DNA from 2 places in the Rothia sp. HMSC064D08 genome. Region 2 is predicted to be linked to the other one. Evidence: predicted binding sites of a transcription regulator. Region 2 holds the regulator's gene; the other holds the start of a gene.
What was found. Region 2 encodes HspR, which represses chaperone genes until heat shock. Its sites were predicted from a motif close to AAGTTGAGTCNNNNNGACTCAACTT; they were not measured.

Region 1 (7,078 bases), on a different contig from region 2:
TTCTTAAACTCCCGTCAATGTGAGGAGGGGCTATCGTGCAGACGATAACCCCTCCTCATATATATTCTGCCGCTATTTCGTCGTATCGTACACGTCTTGTGCGTCAAGTACTTCTTGTTTATGAGCCTCAGACCATTGGCGAAGAACTTGTAAAGGCTCAATTAGGGTTTCACCCAATGGGGTAAGTTTATATTCCACAGTAACGGGTACGGTAGGAAAGATAGTCCTGCTCACTAAACCGTCGCGCTCTAATGTCCGGAGGTTCTGGGTCAGAACTTTCTGCGTTATGCCGGTGATGCTACGCCTCAACTCTGAAAAACGTTGAGGTCCCTGCTGCAGACGCCCGATAATAAGTGCCGTCCATTTATCCGCGATCCTATCGAGAATATGTCGGCACGGACAGTTCTTGTTGTAAACGTCAGCGTTATTCTCACAAGTATCCATGAGGGAACTATAGCATTTTGAAATATCTAGAAGCTTATGCAAACAGGCGTATCGGTCCTTAGCTCTGCAAGCACGAACTCCTCCGGGAGTGGAAAGTTGCAGCGGGAGCGTAATTTACGCTCCCGCTGCAACTTAGCATTCTGTTTCGCGCCGTGATGATTTAGTCGTCACGCTTGGAGGTCACCGACAGACCGTCCATCGCAACATCCGGGTTCACATCCACCTCTACGGTATCGCCATCGTGGATAGCGCCCGAGAGGATGCCCTTCGCCAGACGATCGCCGATCTCGCGCTGTACCAGGCGGCGCAGCGGACGGGCACCGAAGGCCGGATCGTACCCTGCCAAGCCCAGCCACTCCAGGGCGGCGGGGGTAACATCCAGGGTCAAGCGGCGGTCGGTCAGACGCTTGCCCATGCCCTGAATCTGCAGGTTAACAATCTGTCCCAGATGCTCGGAAGAGAGCGGCTCGAACATGATGATGTCGTCCAGACGGTTCAGGAACTCGGGGCGGAACGCCTGGTGAACCACCTGCATCGCCTTCTCTGTGCGCTCCTCAAACGGCATCTCCTGATCGACCAGATACTGCGACCCCAGGTTCGAGGTCAGAATCAGAATCACGTTGCGGAAGTCCACGGTGCGACCCTGACCATCGGTCAAACGACCGTCATCAAGCACCTGCAGCAGGATATCGAAGACCTCGGGGTGGGCCTTCTCAACCTCGTCCAGCAGCACCACGGAGTAGGGGCGACGGCGCACAGCCTCGGTCAGCTGACCACCCTCTTCGTGACCCACATATCCGGGAGGCGCACCCACCAAGCGGGATACACTGTGTTTCTCGCCGTACTCACTCATGTCGATGCGCACCAAGGCGTGCTCGTCGTCAAACTGGAACTCCGCCAGAGCCTTCGCAAGCTCGGTCTTACCCACGCCGGTCGGTCCCAGGAACAGGAAGGAACCAATCGGGCGGTTCGGGTCGGAAATTCCGGCGCGGGCGCGGCGAACCGCATCCGCCACGGCAACCACGGCGGCTTCCTGACCGATCAGACGTTCACCGATGCGCTTCTCCATCTCCAGCAGCTTCTCGGATTCACCCTGAAGCATGCGCCCGGCGGGAATGCCCGTCCAGGAAGAGATAACCTCGGCAATGTCGTCAGCCGTGACCTCTTCAGAGACCATAGCCTCGCCATGAGCCTCAGTTTCGGCGCGCTGAGCTTCCTCCAGTTCCTTCTCCTTGGCGGGAATTTCGCCGTAGAGCAGGCGGGATGCATCCGCCAGGTTGCCCTCACGCTGTGCCACCTCGGCACGCGAGCGCAACTCGTCGATTTCGCTCTTGAGATCGCCCACACGGTTCAAACCGGCCTTTTCGGCTTCCCAGCGGGCGTTGAGCGCATCCAGCTGCTCTTTCTTATCGGCCATGTCTTTGCGCAGCGCCGCCAAGCGTTCCTTCGACGCCGGGTCGGTCTCGTTCTTGAGGGCCAGTTCTTCCATGGTCAGACGGTCTACGGCGCGGCGCAGCTGGTCGATTTCCTCGGGGGCCGAGTCGATTTCCATGCGCAGGCGCGATGCGGCCTCATCCACCAGGTCGATCGCCTTATCGGGCAGCTGACGTGAGGGAATGTACCTATTTGAAAGTGCTGCGGCGGCAACCAGGGCGGCATCCGAAATTTGCACCTTATGGTGCGCCTCGTAGCGTTCCTTGAGCCCACGCAGAATACCGATCGTGTCATCAACACTAGGCTCACCCACGTACACCTGCTGGAAACGGCGCTCCAGGGCGGGGTCTTTCTCAATGTTCTCGCGGAACTCGTCGAGCGTAGTAGCACCAATCATGCGCAGCTCACCGCGTGCCAGCATGGGCTTGAGCATATTACCCGCATCCATGGAACCTTCTGATGCGCCCGCACCAACCACGGTATGCATCTCGTCGATAAAGGTAACGATCTGGCCTTCGGATTTCTTGATTTCTTCAAGCACGGCCTTGAGGCGTTCCTCGAATTCGCCGCGGTATTTAGCGCCCGCAACCATGGACCCAAGGTCAAGGCTGATCAGGGTTTTACCGCGCAGGGATTCGGGGACGTCGCCAGAGACCATGCGCTGAGCCAGCCCTTCGACCACAGCAGTTTTGCCGACGCCAGGTTCACCAATAAGCACGGGGTTATTCTTGGTGCGCCGCGAGAGCACCTGCACCACGCGGCGGATTTCGGAGTCTCGACCGATCACGGGGTCGAGTTTGCCTTCACGGGCGAGCGCGGTCAGGTCGGTTCCGTACTTTTCAAGGGCCTGGAAGGTGCCTTCGGGGTCCGGGGTATCCACGGTGCGGTCTCCTCGTACTTGGGGAATGGTCTCTTCGATAACTTTGGCAGTTGCGCCCAGGTTTTCAAGCGCGCGAGCGGTATCGCTATCGCCGCTTGCGATGCCCAGCAGCAGCATTTCGGTGGAAATATAAGTATCACCGAATTTCTGGGCGTGGGTCTGCGCGCTCTGAATAGCGGCGAGGGCGCTGCGGCTGAAGTTTGCGTTCTGCACAGATGCGCCAGATGCCTTCGGCAGCTTCTTAATCTCTGCGGATGCGGCTTCCGAAATGGCGTCGATATCGAGCCCTGCAGCCTTGAGAACCGCTACGGCAACGCCTTCTCGCTGATCCATCAGTGCTTTGAGGATGTGCGCAGGTTCGATGCTGGGGTTACCCGCTGTCTGCGCGTTCATATTAGCGGCGGAGAGCGCTTCTTGGCTCTTGGTGGTGAATTTTGCGTCCAAAACTGTGTCCTTTCGTGTGTTGTGCGGGGGCGCATCCTGCGCCTTCTTTTTACAGCTAACTTGAGTCTACTACACTCAATGTTTGGATGCAAGGGGTTACCGACGATTTTCCGGACCAAAATTCAGTGCTAAAAAAGGCTCTTGATACGAATAAAGCGTATTTTTTCGCCGCTTTATTCGTATCAAGAGCCTTTTAGAGCGCGGGATGAGAGGATACAGACTAGATCTCAGTCCAGGAAGTCATACGGGCTTTGTTGTCGCGCCTGCTCCTCCAAAACCTCGTCAGTAACACCCTGCCGCATGCGCGCCGAGCGCCTATTGGCGTTGAAAGCAATCACGGCGGCGGTAATAGCCATGGCAAAAGTCAAAATTCCGAAGGTATTCCCAAATCCTGCACCGTAGCCCACGTAATCGGCACCCGCGAGCGCACCAATTCCCGACACCGGCACCCCGGCACGGTAGTCGGGAATGAACATCCCAAAGAGAAATGCGAGCACCCAGCAGGCCCACACGGAAAATACGAATCCCCAGGATGCACCAACCCGAAGATGCTCGCCACTGGCAACGCGACGATGTGCATCACGAAACATCCACCATGCGCCCAGGCACAGAATCACGGCTAGCGCGGGACCGAATGAGATAGCAAAAATAGGCACGAGATCACCGGCGGCACCAAAGAGAGCACGGCCTACGGTAATCCAGGCGGCAGAAACAAACGCCATGGGGTAGGCGGCATAGAGGGTTGCAACCTGCATGACGGCAGGTGTGCGTGCGGCTAATGAGTTTACGTGCGGATGCGATCCGGAGTGCTCTGATTTTTCGTTCACTGTGCCATCTTAAACGGTTTGTGCCCCAGGCTGGGGCAGCACTCACCATGTCAGCGGGCTTTCTGCGGTAAATCCCGCATAAACCTAAACTTAAACCAAAAACTTTATTGTTATACTGAGCACCTCGGGCGCTCGCGGGTGCCCATACCAACCACAGCGATAAATATTGGGAGCCTACATGAAAATACTGGCTTTAGGAGCAAGCGGTCGCACTGGAAGCCTTTTCACCCGCAAAGCGTTAGAGGAGGGACACACGGTCACCGCCTATGTGCGTAACCCCGATAAGGCGGCAACGCTTTTGGGGGAACACCAGAACCTCATTATTGTTCCTGGTACCCTGAACGATACTGAGCGGCTCGCCACGGTTTCTTCCGGGCAGGATGTGATGGTTAGCATCCTGGGGCAGAAAGCTACGGTACGGGAGTTTCTATCGACCAAGTTCATGCAGAAGCACCTGCCGCTCATTATGGAAGCGGTAGTGGGTGCGGGTGTGAAGCACTGCGTTATTATGAGCGCCTACGGGGTGGGTAATACGGTACGGAGCGCATCTTTCTTAATGCGTGTAGTGTGTAAGACCATTATGCGCAGTATTTTTAGGGACCGCGTGAAGGCCGACGCTATGGTTACTAAGTATCAGCCGTATATTTCGCGGGCACTGCCGGGCAGGCTGACAGATAAGCCTGGTAAGGGCGGGGCGAAGGTGGTTGATGTGGCGAGTGTTGCGCGAGTTCCGGGTATTCCAATGATTGCTCGTGAAGATGTTGCTGATGCTCTGCTCAGTATTGCGGGAAACCCACTGAACGCGGGGACAGATTTTTTGGTGACGATTGATGACGTTGTCCTACGGGCTACCTAGAAATGCCCGGTAGGCTTAATCTATGACGAATAATTCTTCTTTTCCCGCCGCAATTCTTTTCGACCATGACGGCACGCTTGTGGATACCGAGCCGGTGTGGGCTGCCGCGAAGGTTGCTCTGGCGGCCGAGTTCGGCGGCACCTGGACCGAGCAGGATACCCTGGATTGTCTGGGGCTTTCCATGAAATTTACGCTCGACCGTCTGCGCGAACGCGGGGTTGATCTGCCGGATGAGCAGATTAACGAGCGCCTAGTTGCCAAGGTTCGTGAGGCGCTGGCGCATCAGCAGGTGGAGTTTCTGCCCGGTATTGAGCGTTTCCTGACCCAAGTGCGTGATGCCCAGATTCCGGCGGCGATTGTTACGAATGCGACTACGTCGATTGCTCAGCGTACAGCCGATGCCGCCCCGGAAGGAACGTTCTCGGTCGTTATTGGCAACGATGAGACAACGCATCCAAAGCCGGATCCGCAACCGTACCTTTTGGCGGCGCAGCGTTTGGGGGTTGAGCCTAGCCGGTGTGTGGCGCTTGAGGATTCGCCCTCCGGGGTGCGCAGTGCAACGGCGGCGGGCATGAAGGTGATTGTAGTGCCGGGCGAGCTTGAGGTTCCCGCCGAGCTGGGGCATGCCCGCATGTTACATACCGAGTTAACGTTGGATGCGGTGCGCGCCTTAGGCGAATAGCTGCCCGATTTTCGCATTCCTCGCCGTATTCACGATGATGGTTCGCTGATTGCACAGGGTTGTGGCAGGGTGTGCTAAGCCTTATCTAGGCTATTTTTTAGCATTGCCAGAACCACCTCCAAAGCCATCCTTATTATGAATTACTAAAAATAAACTTGACTCCGGGGCGTAAAAATGATTTACTAAGGATAACGCTTTTGTGGGGAAATAGCGGGTGAGAATTCCCCGACGTCTACCCCCTTGAAGCAGCATCTACGCACTAAGAAGGAGTCTCACATGACATTCGCACAATACACCGCACCCGGTCTTACTCTTGACGAAGGCAAAGAGATTTCCGAGGTTCTACAGGCTCGCCTGCACGACCTCAACGAACTGCATCTTTCCCTGAAGCATGCACACTGGAACGTAACCGGTCCCGACTTCATCGCCGTGCACGAAATGATTGACCCGCAGGTCGACACCGTTCGCAACTTCGTGGACGACATCGCAGAACGTATGGCAACCCTGGGTGCAACCCCCAACGGTCTCGCCGGTGCACTGGTCGCAGCACGCAACCACGAGGATTACCCCGTAGGCCGCGCTCGCGTGACCGAGCATCTGCATGCCCTCAACGACGTCTACACCCGTGTGATCGAAGACCAGCGCAAGGCTATCGAGTTCGCCGGCAAGGTTGACCCCATTACCGAGGACCTGCTGATCGGCCAGACCGCTGAGCTTGAGAAGTTCCAGTGGTTCGTTCGCGCATTCCTAGAGAACAGCGCAGGCGAAATCAAGTAATCCGCACACAGGATTTTAGAACGAAAGGTGCCGTCTCCCCTACGCGGGAGGCGGCACCTTTATTGCCCTAACTATCCCCTGTATTGATTTTCCTCAGGTTTTCTTAATAGCCGTTTCTCACGCTACCTGTAAATTCTTTTTCGCATGAAGAAACGTACCAGTGAGGGTACTGGGAAAGATATTTTTCGATGCAGCGAACATAAAAGCACCGGTACCTTTTCCTAGATTTTCGAGTACGAAGCCCCTATGCTGGTGAGTTGCACACCAATCTACCCGGGATATCTATGACATCGGCCGAACCGCATAAAACTCAGAGCGAGCATCTTCTCACCGCCCAGGCCGAGGGGGTTCGCACCGCATCCGAAGATTCTTCCCCGGCGACCGGGCACATACCGGCACGGCACCACCCCGTCACCCAGCCGAGTGATGCGCAGATCCGGCGGTGGCGGCGTTATCTCGCCGATGAAGAGTCGGAGGCGCGCATCTACCGCTACCTGGCCCAGCGTGCCGAGGGCGAAGAGCGTGAGATTCTGATGCAGGTTGCCGAAGCCGAGAAACGCCATCAACAACACTGGCGCGATATGCTCGGCGAACATGCCGGTAAACCCTCACGTCCTTCGCTATCTTCGGCGATTTTGCAGTTCCTTGCGCGGCATTTCGGGTCGGTTTTTATTCTGGCGATGGCTCAGCGGGCCGAATCCCGCTCCCCCTACGCCGAAGATCCGGATGCCACC
Region 2 (7,078 bases):
GGTTTCGGCGGCGGTAGTACCTACCAGCTCGGACCCCATAAAGGCGAAGACCGCGATCTGGAAGGCGCCTAAGAATCCGGTGGCACCGTTGGGGAAGAATCCGCCATCGTTCCACAGGTTGGCTACCTGAGCATGAGCACCGCTGGGTGTCGTGAAGCTCGTAGCAACCATAATGGCACCCACGATAATGAGGGCACAGATGGCAACAATCTTAATCATGGCGAACCAGAACTCGATCTCACCGAAGTTCTTCACCGAGGGCAGGTTCAGCGCCAGCAGCGCAATAATCACGACGAGTGCTGGAACCGCTTTCGGTAAATCGGGCCACCACAGCTCGGTATAGCCCACGATCGCGATAATATCTGCGACCGCGGTGACTACCCACATGAACCAGTACGACCATCCGAGGAAAAACCCTGCGGGGCGCCCGATCAGATCGGTGGCAAAGTCTGAGAATGACTTATATTTCAGGTTTGATAGAAGGATCTCACCCATCGCACGCAGCACCAAGAAGATAGCGGCGCCGATAACCATGTAGACCAAGAGGATAGATGGACCAGCTTTAGAAATTGCTTTACCGGAACCCATGAAGAGCCCGGTACCAATAGCACCGCCGATAGCAATGAGCTGGATATGTCGGTTGCTCAGCCCGCGGTGCAGTTCTTCAGCATTATCTGTCGTGTCTGCCGCCGATGCGGCATTATCGTGAGGTTGCTGCATGACAGTTCCTCTTTCGTGGTTGGGTCCCGCAGCCGAGCGGGACAGCCCCGGCTTTCGGGGCGGCAAGTGCAGCACTCAGCCCGTAAGATACGGTGAGCTATCACAACTTTTGAATATATATTCTACATAACAGGGACGGTATTGTGTAATTATCTCCAGGAAGTGTGTCGCGTATCTATAGCATGCATCACGAACAATAAAATCTTTATATCGAAATTCAAAAAATTTCGGAAGGAATCTGTGAAAAACCCTTGACAATAAGCCTTACTTTCGGAAAACACAGCGCACGTGAGGTACGTCCCTTTATTGCCTAGCTCGCCACATTCTCAAAAGAAAAATTCTCATCATATATGATTTCTATACAAATTTAAGAATATCTATACATACTGGGGTCTGTTCTGGTACATGCCGTATGCCATCGCCTCATAAGATACAGCGGGCGGGATGCCACACGTTTTCTCTACGCACCGCATCCCGCCCGCTAATGAGGAAGAAATAAGACTCGCTACTCAGATTCCGCCCGCGCCGACTCCGCAAGAAGGCGCTTACGTGCATGACGGCGCACCATAATCTCATACCCAAGCTCGACCCCGATAAACCAGATAGGGCTAAGCGCCAGAGCCAACCCAGTTTCTGGCTGCAAGCTCAGGGCATAGATCATCAGAGCGAAGAACACCAAGCCAACCCAGCTCATCGTGCGACCGAACGGCATCTTATACTGCGAGGCTTCATGCCGTTGAGGGAACTTCTTGCGGTATACCAGGTACGACACCAGAATCATCGACCATGTGAAAATACCCATAATTGAGGCTACCGAAGTCACGACAGTAAACGCTTCCAGAAGCTCACGCCCAAACGCCAGCATCACCAGGCTAAAGAGCAGAAGAACCGTCGTCAGGTACAGAGCATTCGTGGGTACGCCGTTCTTCGAGAGCTTCTTCAGGAAGGAAGGCGCATTCCCCTCCTCTGCTAGGCCATACACCATGCGCGAGGTCGAAAAAATACCTGAGTTCGCCGAAGACGTTGCCGACGTCAGCACCACAAAGTTAATGAGCGAGGCGGCAATTGACACACCCGCCAGTGAGAACATCCCCACGAAAGGACTCATATTAAGGTCGAGTTTATCCCAGGGAGTCACCGCAAGAATCGCCGACAGCGGCAGCACATAGAACAGCACCATGCGCAGCGGCACGGCGTTAATTGCGCGCGGCAGGGTACGTTCGGGGTTCTTTGTCTCTGCCACGGCGGTACCCACCAGCTCAGCGCCCACGAACGCGAACAACGCAATCTGGAACGAACCTAAGAACCCCGTCAGACCGTGAATAAACACCCCGTTGCCCGATGGTCCCGGACGATCCCACAGGTGCGTGATGGAGGCGACCGTTCCATCCGGGCTCGTAAACCCGAACACGACCATCACGGCACCCACGGCAATAAGCGCCAGAATCGACACGATCTTAACCATGGAGAACCAGAACTCGATCTCACCGAAGTTTTTCACCGACGGCAGGTTCAGTGCCAACAGCGCCCCGATTACGATAAGCGCGGGAATAAATGAGGGCAGCTCGGGGAACCAGTAATGCGTGTAATCCGTAATCGCCAGCACATCCGCAATACCCGTGGTCACCCAGAAGAACCAGTACGACCAGCCGACGAAAAAGCCCGCGCGAGTACCCAAAATATCAGATACGAAATCGGTAAATGACTTGTACTTAGGGTTCGACAGCAGAATCTCGCCCATCGCACGCAGCACAAAATAGATAATGATGCCAATAATCGCATAGACAAATACGATGGAAGGGCCCGTCAGCGAAATAGTCTTCGCCGATCCTAAAAATAACCCCGTACCAATTGCACCGCCGATAGCGATGAGCTGGATATGCCTGTAACTTAATCCACGCTGCAGGCTCTCTTCACCCGTGGAACTCTCATTCTCGGTAACTGTATGCTTGGAAGGCCGCTGTGTCACTATTCCTCTTTTCTGTGTGTGCTCTGCCCTGCGGGCTACAACCTCAACAGGAAGCCCCGACCTTCGGGGCATCACGATGCAGTTCAGATTTTCGCACGAGCACGGCTCACGGAAAATCGCATCGTTACGCCATGACTACACAGAATTCTACCCGCAAAAGATGCATACCTCGCATAAACCTTGGCTAAGCCTATGCTATCTGGGGGTGGCGACACGCCGACGATGCTTCTCTCAGCCAGCACTCTCCCCCGCTAAAACGCTGAAAAATAATGCTTACCGCAAAAATTATGTTAAAACTTTACGATTAAATAAACTTTCCTGAGGTTTGCCGCTACAATTGCAATGCCCGGTGCGGAAACACCGCATCACTCATCTCATCACAAAACATCAGGAGGACACTCACTCATGGGTAAACTATCAAATGCTGCACTGCGTCTCACCGCTGGCGCGCTTGTGCTCGATGCGGGAGTCAAGAAACTCGGCGCCGACGAAGGTACCTACGCATATCTGCAGCAGATGGCAGCAACCGGCGTTCCCGCCGTCGCCAAGCTCGACCCCAAAACCTTCGGCAAACTTATTTCATACTCAGAAACCGCACTCGGCGCCACCCTGCTGACCCCCTTTATTCCTGCCCGCCTCGCGGGCGCGGGGCTGACAGCCTTCGGCGCGAACCTCATGACCATGTACTTCCGCAACCCCGATATGCATGACGGCGCATTCCGGCCCACTCAGGATGGGCAGCAGCTCGCCAACAACATCGTGATTCTCGGCGCGGGTCTGGCGTTGCTGTTCTCCGGCAAGAAGAAGTAGCCTGCACGGCGAATTTGCGGTCGCAAAGGCCAAACGGGGGCAGTTTCTTCAGTACAATGAAAAACTGCTCCCGAAATTTTTAACTCCCCAGAATTTTTAACAGTGCCTCTCTCCGCGCGCCGCTACGTTATCCTGATAGGTATGTCATCTCAAGAGCAGAACGCGCAGACCACCGCACCGGTCAACACCGATGCACCCCAGACGCCCGAGAAGAAAACGGTACCGCCCGAGTTCTTCCGCCAGCCCTACTCCTTCGTGCGCCGCGGCGACCGCCTGACCTCGCGCCGCCAAAAAGCGTGGGACACGTACTCCCAAACCCATGTGCTCGACATACCCCGGCTGCGGGCAGATACCTCTGTAGCCCCAGAAGCCACCTTCGACCCGGTCACAATCTACGGGCGCGAAGCCTACCAGGTTGTCGAGATCGGTTCCGGGCTGGGCGAAGCAATCGTGCACCGCGCCTCCGAAATGCCCGAGGCAAACTTCCTTGCCGTTGAGGTCTACACCCCCGGCATTGCGGATCTGCTGCTCAAGATGGGGCAAGCCGGGGTTGAGAATGTGCGCGTCGCTCAGGCTAACGCCCCCGAACTGCTCGATAACATGCTGGAAGAAAATTCGGTTGATGAGCTCTGGGTTTTCTTCCCCGACCCTTGGCACAAGTCACGCCACCACAAACGCCGCCTGGTCTCCCCCGCTTTTGCCGACAAGGTTGCGCGCGTGCTCAAACCCGGCGGAATCTGGCGCCTTGCTACCGACTGGGAAGAATACGCCCATGTGATGCGCGATGTCATGGAGGCACACCCCGAATTCGAGAATCTGCATGCCGGTGAAGGCGCTACCGAGGACGACCCCGTGGGCGGGTGGGCGCCGCGCTGGGAGGGGCGCATCCTGACCAGCTTTGAGAGGAAGGCTCGCGAGGCGGGCCGCCGTGCCCACGACCTGACCTATAGGCGTAAATAAATTATCTGCTAGGGAAGGGGGTAACGATACCTTCCGGCGACGCCATCGAATAAAGCTAGGAAGATAAAGCAAGAACCGCTTGCCTAGCAAACGGTTCCAGATGCTCTTTCAGCATCTTGGCTGATGAGCTATATCAACCGTACCACACTGGCTGTCCGCCCCTATTTCTGCCGGTACAGCACCACCGCCGAGGAGCGTTTGCGCGGCGCCGGGCGCTGCCCCCGCTGGATGTTCACCACATCCCCGCGGGTGCTGGCTGCGAACACTCGTTCCGCCAGCCCCAACTTGGCGTGCGCATCCTCAAGCTGAGCCTGCAGGCGGGCAATATGATCCCGGTGTTCCTCAACCATCTCTTCAAGCTCAATAATCCGGCGGATTCCCTCAAGCGAAACGCCCTCCTGCGAGAGCTGCTGAATACGCTGAAGTAAATCCACATCGCGCTGCGAATAGCGCCTGACCTTACCCGGCGCACGCGAAGGCTGCACCAACCCCAGGCGATCGTATTGGCGGAGTGTCTGCGGGTGCATACCCGCCAGCTCCGCCGCTACCGAAATCACAAAAACCGGCCGGTCGGCGCTGTAGGCAGATGCCGACGACTGCTTATTATGGGCACTCATAAGCTACCTAACTTTCTTCAAAAGGTCCTCACGGGGGTTCTCCTGCGGTGCCAGAGCAATGAACTTCTCGAAGGCTTCCTTCGCCTCATCGCTTAGGTTCTGCGGCAGGTGCACCTCGGGGATCACCAGCAGGTCGCCGGTGCCCGACTTGGTTGTGAACCCGCGTCCTTTCGCACGCAGTTTACGACCCACGCTGCCGGGAGTCAGCCGCAGTTTGACGGTTTTACCGCCGGGTACGGGTACTTCCAGCACACCGCCGTTGACGGCTTCCTCTAGGGTGACGGGGGCGCGCAGCACCAGGTTGTTTCCCTCGCGGCTGTAGTGCGGGTCATCCGAAACGCGCACGGTCACCATCAGATCGCCACCGGTGCCGGGGCGTCCCTTACCACGCACACGCACTTTCTGCCCGTCCTTCACACCCGCCGGGATGCGCGCCTCAGTACTCGTGCCGTCCGGCAGGAACACGGTCGCCTTGGTGCCCGTGTACGACTGCGGCAGGGTAATGCGCGTGCTGGTGGAAAGGTTGTTATCCTGCGGGGCATGTTGGCGCCCGCCGCCAAAGCCTTGAGCGCCCCCGAACCCGGTGGCATCCCCAAAGTCGGCACTCGTGAACCCGGCGGTACGGCGTGAACCGCCCGCGCCGCCAGCGCCACCACCGAATAGCCCGCCGAGCAGGTCTTCAATGTTGATACCTTCGGCACCGCCGCTGGTTGTGAAGTGCACGTTTTGGCCGTTAAATCCGCCGAAACCACCGGCGCCGCCAAATCCGCCAGCGCCCGCACCGAAGCCGCCGTTGGCGAACCCTGCGGCACCGTATTTACGAATCTGGTCGTATTCTTCGCGCTGCTTCTTATCCGAAAGCACATCGTAGGCTTCGGAGACTTCCTTGAATTTCTTCTCGGCTGTCTCGTTCCCGGGGTTTAGGTCCGGGTGGTATTTGCGCGAGAGTTTGCGGTAGGCCTTTTTAATATCGGAGTCGGAGGCGTCTTCTTTCACGCCGAGCGTTTTGTAAAAGTCTTCTGACAACCAGTTTTCGCTTGCCATGTGTTCTCCTTTCCCGTCGTCCGGGGTTCTTGTAACGCCCCGTCCAAAGGGGCACAACCTTAGTTTTTAATCCTATATAAAGTTTAGTCTACTAGACTCAATTTTGGAAGAGAAATCCCAGAAAATCCGCGGAAATATGCGGCAAACGGGCGGGTTCTCAATTTCTCAAGAACCCGCCCGCTGTATGCTCTACGGAGTGTTTATTCGGCGGCAGCCACCGCAACCTGTGCGGTGCGTACCACGCGCTCTTTCACGCGGTACCCGTATCGCAGAACCATCGAAATGTGGTCCGGTTCTACCTCGCTGGTCGGCTGCTGCATGACCGCTTCGTGAATATTCGGGTCGAAGGGCTCGCCCACCTCACCGAAGCGTTCCACGCCTTCCTTCTTGAGAGACTCCTCAAGTTTGGCAGCGATCGCAGCGAAGGGACCTTCCTGCAGGTCGCCGTGCTTGCGTGCGGCGTCAATATCGTCGAGCACCGGCAGAAGCAGGCTCACAATATCGCTCGCCACGAACTCCCGAAGCTGCTCCTTCTCGCGGGCGGCGCGGTTCTTGAAGTTTGTGAACTCCGCCTGCAGGCGAAGCAGGCTGTCCAGGCGTTCTGCCGCGAGTTTCGCATCCTCTGAGGGTGCTTCCTCACTCGGCTCGGGGGTTTCCCCCGCCGCAGCCTGATCGGTTGCGGCAGGGGCTTCCTCGGCCTCGGGGTGTCCCTCGGCGGCGGGGGCGTTGAATGCCTCCTCCAGTGGGTCTCCCGCAGTGTTCTCGTGTTCAGCCATGATTACTTCTTCTCGTCTTCGTCCTCGTCGATAACTTCGGCATCTACCACATCTTCGTCATCTTCCTTGGAAGAAGAAGCGGAGTCTGCGTTAGCCTCTGCCTGTGCGGAAGCGTACAGAGCCTCGCCCAGCTTGGTCTGGGATGCCTGCAGCTTCTCAAGAGCGGACTTCACGGCATCGTC

Region 1: a site for HspR is predicted at 3,260-3,284, ahead of clpB (ATP-dependent chaperone ClpB). Genes of this name have one in related genera too.

What each region holds. Positions count from the first base shown of each region.
Region 1 covers NZ_KV797895.1:375,163-382,240, reverse strand. Annotated here, with positions in the region: gene HMPREF2625_RS03985 (zinc-binding alcohol dehydrogenase family protein) at 1-7, shown strand, start outside; gene HMPREF2625_RS03980 (winged helix-turn-helix transcriptional regulator) at 73-444, opposite strand; gene clpB (ATP-dependent chaperone ClpB) at 605-3,202, opposite strand; gene HMPREF2625_RS03970 (hypothetical protein) at 3,430-4,029, opposite strand; gene HMPREF2625_RS03965 (NAD(P)-dependent oxidoreductase) at 4,208-4,885, shown strand; gene HMPREF2625_RS03960 (HAD family hydrolase) at 4,908-5,567, shown strand; gene HMPREF2625_RS03955 (Dps family protein) at 5,844-6,344, shown strand; gene HMPREF2625_RS03950 (VIT1/CCC1 transporter family protein) at 6,629-7,078, shown strand, end outside.
Region 2 covers NZ_KV797899.1:3,245-10,322, reverse strand. Annotated here, with positions in the region: gene HMPREF2625_RS05485 (amino acid permease) at 1-720, opposite strand, end outside; gene HMPREF2625_RS05480 (amino acid permease) at 1,226-2,689, opposite strand; gene HMPREF2625_RS05475 (hypothetical protein) at 3,095-3,499, shown strand; gene trmB (tRNA (guanosine(46)-N7)-methyltransferase TrmB) at 3,641-4,459, shown strand; gene HMPREF2625_RS05465 (heat shock protein transcriptional repressor HspR) at 4,621-5,076, opposite strand; gene HMPREF2625_RS05460 (DnaJ domain-containing protein) at 5,080-6,120, opposite strand; gene HMPREF2625_RS05455 (nucleotide exchange factor GrpE) at 6,321-6,896, opposite strand; gene dnaK (molecular chaperone DnaK) at 6,899-7,078, opposite strand, start outside.